2 regions of the Kosakonia oryzae genome follow, and region 1 is predicted to be linked to the other one. Evidence: predicted binding sites of a transcription regulator. Region 1 holds the regulator's gene; the other holds the start of a gene.
The links. Region 1 encodes LexA, which represses DNA repair genes until DNA is damaged. Its sites were predicted from a motif close to TNCTGTATGTACATACAGNA; they were not measured.
Positions count from the first base shown of each region.

Region 2: the regulator LexA is predicted to act here: its motif matches at 3,715-3,734, upstream of metR (HTH-type transcriptional regulator MetR).

Region 1 is NZ_CP014007.2:5,070,280-5,076,015, forward strand. Features, by position in the region: gene zur (zinc uptake transcriptional repressor Zur) at 1-305, shown strand, start outside; gene AWR26_RS24030 (CsbD family protein) at 414-623, opposite strand; gene dinF (MATE family efflux transporter DinF) at 789-2,123, opposite strand; gene lexA (transcriptional repressor LexA) at 2,200-2,814, opposite strand; gene AWR26_RS24045 (diacylglycerol kinase) at 2,923-3,291, opposite strand; gene plsB (glycerol-3-phosphate 1-O-acyltransferase PlsB) at 3,424-5,736, shown strand, end outside.
Region 2 is NZ_CP014007.2:5,184,321-5,190,056, forward strand. Features, by position in the region: gene AWR26_RS24545 (hypothetical protein) at 26-532, shown strand; gene AWR26_RS24550 (hypothetical protein) at 704-1,210, shown strand; gene metE (5-methyltetrahydropteroyltriglutamate--homocysteine S-methyltransferase) at 1,259-3,520, opposite strand; gene metR (HTH-type transcriptional regulator MetR) at 3,766-4,719, shown strand; gene AWR26_RS24565 (carboxylate/amino acid/amine transporter) at 4,607-5,506, opposite strand; gene yigL (sugar/pyridoxal phosphate phosphatase YigL) at 5,611-5,736, opposite strand, start outside.

The DNA.
Region 1 (5,736 bases):
TGGAACAAGGGTTCGTACATAAAGTCGAATCAACAAACAGCTACGTGTTATGCCATCTTTTTGACCAGCCGACGCACACGTCCGCAATGTTTATTTGCGATCGCTGCGGTTCGGTAAAGGAAGAGCAGGCGGAAGGCGTGGAAGATATTATGCATGCGCTGGCGGCAAAGATGGGCTTTGCTCTGCGGCATAATGTGATTGAAGCTCACGGCTTATGTGCAGACTGTGTCGAAGTGGAGTCCTGCCGTCATCACGACCATTGCCACCATGACCACACCGTTCAGGTGAAGAAAAAGCCACGTTAATCTTTGTTTGAACGAAACGGTAAATAAAACAGCTGGAGGGGTGGTACATCCTTGTACCTTCGGGCAGAGTAGCCTGTAGAGGGTTAGCACATTGAGGGGATGTGCAGGCTACCAGCGGTAGTCGTTACGCGTTTCCCAATCTGTAACTTCTTTCTCCGCCTGATCTTTGGCATAACCGTAACGTTCCTGGATTTTACCCACCAACTGGTCACGTTTACCTTCGATGATGGTCATATCATCATCGGTCAGTTTGCCCCATTTTTCTTTAACAGTGCCTTTGAACTGTTTCCAGTTACCGCCGACTTCGTCTTTATTCATCGTTGACTCCTTATCGTTCGGTTAAATAGGTAATCGTTCTGCTGAACGTACTGATTATTGTAGTTAAGGATTCCGGCAATCGATTTTTATTCGGAATCTTTAACCACCACGATAGTTAAAAACAGCATAAGCGAGACGAGGAAACCGGCAAAAAGCCTGGCAGTATCAGGAAGGATTCGCGTCGGAAAACCAGCTGCCGTTACGCCAGTGGCGACGCCACAGCCAGGCAAGCGTAAGCCCGCGCAGGGCGAGAAAGACGGTCAGCGCCAGCCATAAACCGTGATTGCCCAGCACCGGGACCGTCAGCAGCGTGACAGCGAACCCGGCAGCGGCAATCGCCATACTGTTACGCATCTCCGCAGCGCGCGTGGCACCGACAAACATGCCATCCAGCAAGTAGCACCACACGCCCACCAGCGGCAGAATTACCTGCCAGAACAGGTAATGCCCGGCGAGCGTCTGCAGAGCAGGAAGTGAAGTCAGCAAGGCAATAATGTTGTCGCCTGCCAGCGCATAAATCGCCGCAAAGAACAGCGCCACCAGCCCGGCCTGGCGGCACGCAGCTCGCCAGACTTCCATCAATTGGCTGCCATCGCGCGCACCGTAGGCTTGCCCGGAATGCGCTTCGACCGCATAGGCAAAACCATCCAGCGCGTACGCGGTAAAGGTGAGAAACATCATTAGCACCGCGTTCGCCGCGACCGTCTCGCCGCCAAGACGCGCGCCCAGTACGGTGATTGAGCCAAAGCAGAGCTGCAAAAGCAGTGAGCGCAGCATGATATCGCGGTTAAGCGCTAATAAGCGCCGCATACCGCCGCGCCAGGCATTTTTAAGCACAGACAGGGGGACGCCGCGCATCACCAACACGCGGTGCACCATCAGCAGGCCGATGGCGAACGTCGCATACTCAGCCACAACGGTGGCGAGCGCGGCTCCCTGCACATTCATGTGCAGACCCATCACCAGCCACAGGTCGAGCACAATGTTGAGAAGATTCCCCACCACCAGCAGGATCACCGGAGCACGGGCATACTGCACGCCCAGCAACCAGCCGAGCAACACCAGATTTCCCAACGACGCTGGCGCACTCAGCCAGCGAATATTGAGAAAGCGCCGCGCTTGTTCCAGTACAGCTTCGCTCCCGCCGGTGATGTGCAGCGCCAGATCGATGAGCGGCGTACGCAGCAGCATAATTAACATACCTGCCAACAACGCCAGTAACAGCGGTTGTACCAGCGCGCGCGCCAGCGCAGGTGCGTTTTTTGCGCCAAACGCCTGTGCCGTAAGACCGGTTGTGCTCATCCGCAAAAACAGCAGCAGCATAAACAAAAAGCTGGTTGCCGTTGCGCCGATCGCCACCCCACCGAGGTAAACAGGGCTATCCAGGTGCCCGACCACGGCGGTATCCACCAGCCCCAGTAACGGAACAGTGATATTGGAGAAGATCATGGGCAGCGCAAGCCGCCACAGTGCTCTGTCAGATGCGTTCAGCAACGGCATGGCAATGTCGAATCAACGGGGAAAATTGTATTACGCAGCGCCACGTTGTTATGTGTCGCTGCGGAAAGAACAGGCGTTAGAGCCAGGTACCATTCCGGATGACGCCAACCGCCAGCCCTTCAATGGTGAAGTTTTGATCGCGCAGATCGACGACGATCGGGGAAAACTCGCTGTTTTCCGGCAGCAGTTCGACGGTGTTACCCTGTTTTTTCAGACGCTTCACGGTAACTTCATCATCAATACGTGCGACGACCACCTGGCCATTACGCACATCCTGCGTTTTATGCACTGCGAGCAGGTCGCCGTCCATAATACCGATGTCTTTCATCGACATACCGCTGACGCGCAGCAGGAAATCCGCATGAGGTTTGAAGAGATCGGGATCGACCTGATAGTGACCCTCGATATGCTGTTGCGCCAGCAGCGGTTCACCCGCAGCAACGCGGCCAATCAGCGGTAAACCGATATCCTCTTCTTCTTCCAGCAGCAGACGCAGACCACGCGATGCGCCGGAGACGATTTCGATAACCCCTTTGCGCGCAAGCGCTTTCAGGTGTTCTTCAGCCGCATTTGGGGAACGGAACCCCAATTGCTGTGCGATTTCCGCACGCGTTGGTGGCATACCGGTTTGGGTGATCCGATCGCGGATGAGATCGAACACCTCTTGCTGCCTGGCCGTTAATGCTTTCATCCCGCCCCCTGGGTGTATATACAGTTATGCTGTGAGTATATACAGTCAAAGGCGATTTTGGAACCAAATTTAAGCAAAAAACCAGGGTGTTATCGATTTCTGGAAGCGTTATCGAAAATGCGCCCAGAGAAGCGAGATCCAGGTAAACAGCGCCAGCAGGATCGACATCAGCACTGCCGCCGAGCCCATATCCTTCGCCCGACCGGAAAGTTCGTGAAATTCAGTACCAATTCGGTCTACGACAGCTTCAATTGCACTATTTAGGATTTCAACAATCATTACTAGCGACACCGAGCTAATCAGCAATACCCGTGTGACCGTGTCAATGTCCAGCCAGCAAGCAATAATGATAGCTAAAACAACGGCTAACAGTTCCTGGCGGAAGGCGGCTTCATTGATCCATGCAGCGCGAACGCCCTTCCATGAGTAACCTGCTGCTTTAATGATTCGGGTAATTCCGGTGGTATTATTGGCCATGAAAAGAACCTTTTTATGTAATAAACGTCAATGTCTACATCAGCGTACTGAGGTACAACAGAAATTACATGCGCTTTCTGATATTCTTGCGGCGCAATGGCACTATTATTAACCAGAGGCTTTTCATCTTTTATGTCCGGTTGGCCACGAATTTACTACAAATTACTGAATTTACCATTAAGTGTACTGGTAAAGAGTAAATCGATACCTGCAGAACCTGCACAGGAACTGGGTCTCGATACTTCACGTCCTATTATGTACGTGCTGCCTTATAACTCTAAGGCAGATTTGATGACGTTGCGTGCTCAGTGTCTGGCGCACGAACTGCCCGATCCGCTGGAACCCCTGGAAATCGACGGCGTACTGCTACCGCGTTTCGTGTTCATTCATGGCGGTCCGCGCGTGTTTACTTATTACACGCCGAAAGAAGAGTCCATCAAACTGTTCCACGACTACCTGGATTTACACCGCAGCCATCCGGATCTGGATGTGCAAATGGTGCCGGTATCGGTAATGTTTGGCCGCTCTCCAGGGCGTGAGAAAGGCGAGATTAATCCGCCGCTGCGCATGCTGAACGGTATCCAGAAATTCTTCGCTATCTCCTGGCTTGGCCGCGATAGCTTTGTGCGCTTCTCGCCGCCCGTCTCCCTGCGCCGCATGGCGACCGAGCACGGCACCGATAAAATTATCGCGCAGAAACTGGCGCGCGTGGCGCGTATGCACTTCGCGCGACAGCGCCTGGCCGCCGTAGGGCCGCGTCTGCCGGCGCGTCAGGATCTGTTCAATAAGCTGCTCTCTTCCAAAGCGATTGCCCGTGCGGTCGAAGACGAAGCACGCAGCAAAAAAATCTCTCACGACAAAGCGCAGCAAAACGCTATCGCGCTAATGGAAGAGATTGCCGCCAACTTCTCGTACGAAATGATCCGTCTGACCGACCGTATCCTCGGCTTTACCTGGAACCGTCTCTATCAGGGGATCAACGTACACAACGCCGAACGCGTGCGCCAGCTTGCGCACGACGGCCACGAGATTGTCTATGTGCCCTGCCACCGCAGCCATATGGACTATCTGCTGCTCTCGTATGTGCTCTATCACCAGGGGTTGGTGCCGCCGCACATCGCCGCAGGCATCAACCTGAACTTCTGGCCCGCCGGGCCGATTTTCCGCCGCTTGGGTGCCTTCTTCATTCGCCGTACCTTTAAAGGCAACAAACTCTACTCCACCGTATTCCGCGAATATCTGGGCGAGCTGTTCAGCCGCGGTTATTCGGTCGAGTATTTCGTCGAGGGCGGTCGTTCACGTACCGGGCGTTTGCTGGATCCGAAAACCGGTACGCTGTCGATGACCATCCAGGCGATGCTGCGCGGCGGTACGCGCCCTATCACGCTGGTGCCGATCTATATCGGTTATGAGCATGTGATGGAGGTGGGTACCTATGCGAAAGAGCTGCGCGGCGCTACCAAAGAGAAAGAGAGCCTGCTGCAGATGGTGCGCGGGCTGAGCAAGCTGCGTAACCTGGGGCAAGGTTATGTGAACTTCGGTGAACCCATTCCGCTGATGAACTACCTGAACCACCACGTTCCGGATTGGCGCGAGTCTATCGATCCCATCGAAGCGATTCGCCCGGCATGGCTGACGCCGACGGTGAATAACATTGCCGCCGATTTGATGGTTCGCATTAACAATGCCGGTGCGGCTAACGCCATGAACCTGTGCTGTACGGCGCTGCTGGCTTCGCGCCAGCGTTCGTTGACGCGTGAGCAGTTAACCGAACAACTCAGTTGCTACCTCGAACTGATGCGCAATGTGCCTTACTCGCCGGATTCAACAACGCCTGCCGCCAGCGCCGACGCGCTTATCGACCACGCGTTGCAGATGAACAAGTTCGAAGTCGAGAAAGACACCATCGGCGATATCATTATTCTGCCTCGTGAGCAGGCAGTATTGATGACCTATTACCGCAACAACATTGCCCACATGCTGATGCTGCCGTCGCTGATGGCGGCGATCGTGACCCAGCATCGCGCCATCTCCCGCAGCGATATTCTGCGCCACGTTGAGCTGCTCTATCCGCTGCTGAAAGCCGAGCTGTTCCTGCGCTGGGAAAAAGCCGAGCTGGCGGAAGTGCTGGAAAACCTGACGCAAGAACTGCTGCGCCAGGGCTTAATTACCGTCAAAGACGATCGCCTGAGCATCAATCCGGCCCACTCGCGGACGCTGCAACTGCTGGCCGCCGGCGCGCGCGAGACGTTACAGCGCTATGCCATCACCTTCTGGCTGCTTGGCAACACACCGTCAATGAACCGCAGCACGCTGGAAAAAGAGAGCCGCACGCTGGCGCAACGTCTGTCGGTGTTGCACGGCATCAACGCGCCGGAATTCTTCGACAAAGCGGTATTCTCCACGCTGGTGTTAACGCTGCGTGATGAAGGGTATATCAGCGAC
Region 2 (5,736 bases), 110 kb from region 1:
GATGATGAAACTAAAGGAATGATTTATGAAAAAGATAATACTGACCACCTTACTTGCGCTAATGAGCAGCCAGAGTTTTGCGGCGCTGACATCCCATGGAAGCGCGACCACCTCCATGACGCTGAATGCGCCAACATCATGGACCATTACCAAAGGCATAGACGCTGAAGGAACACTTGGGGCTGGCAACATTTATACCGACGACAGCATTCTGAACAATGCTGCGACCATCATTATTAAGAACGAGTCGACGGCGGCGGGCACTTACTACATTCGCGGGCAAGGGGACTCCCTTGAGACCGATGGCACCATTGTGTGGGTCAATGCCAGCGACAATACGCAAAAACACGTTGTATCAAATCTGACCACCACGCTCGACAGTACCTGGAGCACTGCGGATACCGCCTTTAAATCGAACACTCCGCTGGCGGCGGGTGATGAGAAAACGTTCAGTTTTTATGGGCAGTCTGGCGATACATTTGAACCCGGCACTTATAACCTCTCGATCGAATTGTTAACTGAAACGCCGTAACACTTCTGCGTGAGGTCACGCTATCACGCTGGCAGAGAGCGTATGAGCACTGCCAGCGTCACTGCCCTCTACTCATTTTACAGTTTTTCTGAATGAGAGGCCGTAACACAGCTTTTGTGTCTTTTCGCATTCAACGTTTTGTGATTACAAAGAAATAACGGAATGATGTTAATGAAAAAAGTAATGCTGACCACTTTACTGGTCCTGATGAGTAACCAGAGTTTTGCGACGCTGACATCCCATGGAAGCGCGACCACCTCTATGACGCTGAATGCGCCAACATCATGGAGCATTACCAAAGGCATGGACGCTGAAGGAACCCTCGGGGCAGGCAATATCTATACGGGCGATTCGATTATGGATCATGCTGCGACCATCATTATTAGAAACGGATCAACCACCGCAGGCACTTACTACATCCGCGGGCAGGGGGATTCTCGCGCGAGTAATGGCGATATCGTATGGGTCAACACCAGCAACAGCGCGGAGAAGCACCTTGTGCCGAATCTGGCGGTCAAACTCAACAGTACCTGGAGCGCGGCGGACGATGCCTATAAATCCAATAGCCCGCTGGCGGCTGGCGCAGAGCAAACATTCAGCTTTTATGGCCAGGATGGTGATGTGTTTGAACCCGGCGTCTACACCCTCTCTCTGGAGCTGTTAACCGAGACGCCGTAATACCTCAAAAAAACGCCGCCAGGGGACGATCCGGCGGCGCATAGCGGTTTACTGCTGACGCAGGTTCTGCGCGGCTTTCACCATATTAGCCAGCGCGGCGCGGGTTTCCGGCCAGCCGCGGGTTTTCAGACCGCAATCCGGGTTCACCCACAGACGCTGTGCCGGAATGCGCTGCGCCGCTTTTTGCAGCAGGGCTTCGATCCACGCCACGCTCGGCACATTCGGCGAGTGAATATCGTACACGCCCGGTCCGATTTCGTTCGGGTATTCGAACTCTTCGAACGACTCCAGCAGTTCCATATCCGAACGCGAGGTTTCAATGGTGATCACATCCGCATCCAGCGCGGCGATGGAATCCATGATGTCGTTGAACTCGCAATAGCACATGTGGGTGTGGATCTGCGTGTCATCCTTCGCCACTGCAGCATTAATACGGAACGCCTCCACGCCCCACGCCAGGTAAGCATCCCAGTCGCTGCGGCGCAGCGGTAAACCTTCGCGCAGTGCCGGTTCGTCAATCTGAATGATACCAATACCGGCAGCTTCCAGATCGGCCACTTCGTCACGCAGCGCCAGCGCGATCTGTTTGGCGATGGTTTCGCGGGTGACATCTTCGCGCGGGAAAGACCAGCAGAGGATGGTGACCGGACCGGTCAGCATGCCTTTGACCGGTTTTTCGGTCAGCGATTGCGCGTACTTCGCCCACTCGACGGTAATCGCTTCCGGGCGGCTCACGTCGCCGATCACCACCGGCGGCTTCACGCAGCGAGAGCCGTAGCTCTGCACCCAACCATTTTGCGTAAAGACGAAACCATCAAGGTGTTCACCGAAGTATTCCACCATGTCGTTACGTTCAGCTTCGCCATGTACCAGCACATCCAGCCCCAAACGCTCTTGTTCGATAATCGCCTGCTTAATGTGTTCAGCAATGCCGGTGCGGTAATTGCCCGCATCTAAACGTCCCTGTTTAAAATCCAGACGCAAGCCGCGGATCTCGGTGGTCTGCGGAAACGAGCCGATAGTCGTGGTCGGCCACGCCGGCAGGTTGAAACGCACGCGCTGCGCTTGCGCACGTTCAGCGTACGGACGCGCCCGCTGGCTGTCCTGCGCGGTGATCGCCGCCAGACGTTTTGCCACCGCCGGGTTGTGCACGCGGGTAGAGTGGCGGCGCGCCTGGATCGGGGCGCTCCATTCATTCAGTTTTTCGGTATTGCCGCTGTTCAGAGCATCACGTAACAACGCCAGTTCTTCGCATTTTTGCAGGGCGAAAGCGAACCAGCTCTTCACTTCAGCATCAAGGCGCGTCTCAACACTCAGATCGATCGGGCTGTGCAGCAGCGAACAGGAAGAGGCAACCCACAGCGGACGTTTGCCGACCACATCTTTAATCTGCGCATATTTCTCGGTCAGGTCGGCGCGCCAGACGTTACGGCCATTCACCAGACCAGCAGAGAGCAGCCAGTCGGCAGGCAGACGTTGATGCAACTGCGCAACGTTGTCTTTACCGTGTACCAGATCGACATGCAGACCCTGTACCGGCAACGCGGTAATGGTGTCCAGGTTCGGCGTGACGCCTTCGAAATAGGTGGTCAGCAGCAGTTTTACTTTGCCGTTCAGGGCCTCATACGCCGGTTTGAAGGCATCCAGCCACGCTTGCGGCAGCTCCAGCACCAGCGCCGGTTCGTCGATCTGCACCCACTCAATACCGCGTTTCGCCAGTTCGGCCAGCACTTGCTGGTAAACCGGCAGAATGTCGTTCAGCAGGCTTAAGCGATCAAATTGTTCGCCTTTCACTTTGCCCAGCCACAGATAGGTGACCGGCCCAAGCAGCACGGGCTTCACCTTGTGGCCCAGCGCCAGCGCTTCGTCCACCTCATCCAGCAGTTGCGTCCAGGTCAGTTTGAACTGCTGGCCTTTGCTGAATTCCGGCACCATGTAGTGGTAGTTGGTGTTAAACCATTTGGTCATCTCTGCCGCTGCCGCTGGTTCGCCGGTCGGTGCGCGACCGCGGCCGATGCGGAACAGAGTGTCGATATCGACAGAGCCGTCGTTGTTCTGATGACGAGCCGGCACATTGCCCAGCAGCAGGCTGGTGGTCAGAACATGGTCGTACCAGGCGAAATCACCGACCGGCAGCAGGTCGATCCCGGCCTGTTTTTGCTGATCCCAGTGACGGGCGCGCAGCTCGCGCCCTACCGCCAGCAGCTCTTCGCGAGAAGAATTTCCCGCCCAGTAACTTTCTTGCGCTTTTTTCAACTCGCGACGCAGGCCGACGCGAGGAAAACCGAGGGTGTGGTTATATATTGTCATGTCTTCTTCCTTTGATTTTTTGATTCTGAATGTAAAACTCTAAATAGTTCGGCTGGCAGGAAGGCGGCAACGTAGCGTGTCCCCAGGAGCTTACTGAAGTAAGTGACTGGGGCGCGCAAGGCAGCCAACGCACCTGCAAGTCGAAATATGACGAGTTTAGACGTCCAGATGTTTACACATCCATATTGTGAAGGTACTGTATAAACCTCAAGCGCAAATTGTTCATGCCGGGGTGAAGGACATTCATGATCGAAATTAAACACCTGAAAACGCTACAGGCGTTACGAAACAGCGGGTCGCTGGCTGCAGCAGCGGCGACGCTGCATCAGACGCAGTCAGCGCTTTCCCACCAGTTCAGCGATCTGGAACAACGCCTCGGCTTTCGTCTGTTTGTGCGTAAAAGTCAGCCGCTGCGTTTTACGCCGCAGGGCGAAATCCTGCTGCAACTGGCCAACCAGGTACTGCCGCAAATCAGCCGCGCGCTGCAGGCTTGTAACGAGCCGCAGCAAGCCACATTGCGCATCGCGATTGAATGCCATAGCTGTATTCAGTGGCTGACGCCTGCGCTTGAGAACTTCCGCCAGAACTGGCCGCAGGTGGAGATGGATTTCAAATCCGGCGTGACCTTTGACCCGCAGCCTGCGCTGCAACAGGGTGAGCTGGATCTGGTGATGACATCCGACATTCTGCCGCGCAGCGGCCTGCACTATTCACCGATGTTTGATTTTGAAGTGCGGCTGGTGCTGGCGCCGGATCACCCGCTGGCGGCAAAAGCGCGCATCACGCCGGACGATCTTGCCAGCGAAACGCTGCTGATCTACCCGGTGCAGCGCAGCCGCCTTGATATCTGGCGTCATTTCCTGCAACCGGCAGGCATTAGCCCGGCGCTGAAAAGCGTTGATAACACGCTATTGTTGATTCAGATGGTTGCCGCCCGGATGGGGATCGCGGCGCTGCCGCACTGGGTGGTGGAGAGTTTTGAACGCCAGGGTCTGGTCGTGACCAAAACCCTGGGCGAAGGATTGTGGAGCCGGCTGTACGCGGCAGTGCGCGACGGCGAGCAGCGTCAGCCGGTTACCGAAGCGTTTATTCGCTCAGCGCGGAACCACGCGTGCGATCACCTGCCGTTTGTGCGGAGCGCGGAGCGACCCAACGGCGATGTACCCACAGCGAAGCCATTATCACCGAACCACCAATAATAAAGCTCGGCCAGTGCGGCTGTTCCTGCCAGATAGCGAGGTTGACCAGCAGCCCGGCGGGAACATGCACATTGTTCATAATGCCGAGCGTCCCGGCGTCAACCTGCGTTGCGCCGTAGTTCCACATAAAATAACCCAGACCGGAAGCGACCACGCCCAGCCATACCAGCACGCCCCACTGCAGGGTGGTCGTCGGCAGCTTCTGCGGGTTGCCCATCACAAACCATGCGGTGACAGCAACGACAAATGCCCCCAGATAGAACCATGCGAAGGCGTTGTGCTGCGGCATCGGCCGCGTTTCCATCAGGCGTTTATAACCGACCATGCCAATGGCGAAGCTAATATTCGCCAGTTGCACCAGAATCAAACCGATCCAGAAGTGATCGCTGACTTTGTCATAACGAATAATCGCCGCACCAATCACCGCCAGCCCGGCGCTCAGAGCGTAGCTCCAGCGTAGCCCGCGCTTACTCAGCAGATCGTAAATCAGCGTAACGTACAGCGGCGTGAAGACGGTAAACAGCAGGAATTCAGAGACTGTCAGGTAGAGATACGCCTGGAAGCTGAACAGGTACATAATGCCAAGCTGCATCGCGCCCACCAGCATATACAGGCCAATGGTCTTTAGGTTGTGCCCGCGCGTACGCAGAAACGGTAAAAACACCAGCGCCGCCAGCCCCACGCGCATCAGCACGGAGAAATAGCTGTCGACATGGCCAGCAAGGTATTCGCCAATCAGGCTAAAGGAAAAGGCCCACAGGATCGTGGTGATGATCAGTAACGCCACAATGAAGCTCTCTCAAAATAGTGAGGCTTCATTGTAGCGGACTCAGTTGCGCAAAGTTTGAGTATTTGGTTGACATCTGATTATTTAATAATCAGATGTCAATCTTATTGCAGGAACAATTTACGCAGGTAATGTGGCACGGCGTTATCCGCATTGGTGCCAATCACTTCCAGCTCCGGATGCAGATCTTTCAGGCGCTGATGGGCATTACCCATAATGCAGCCTTTCCC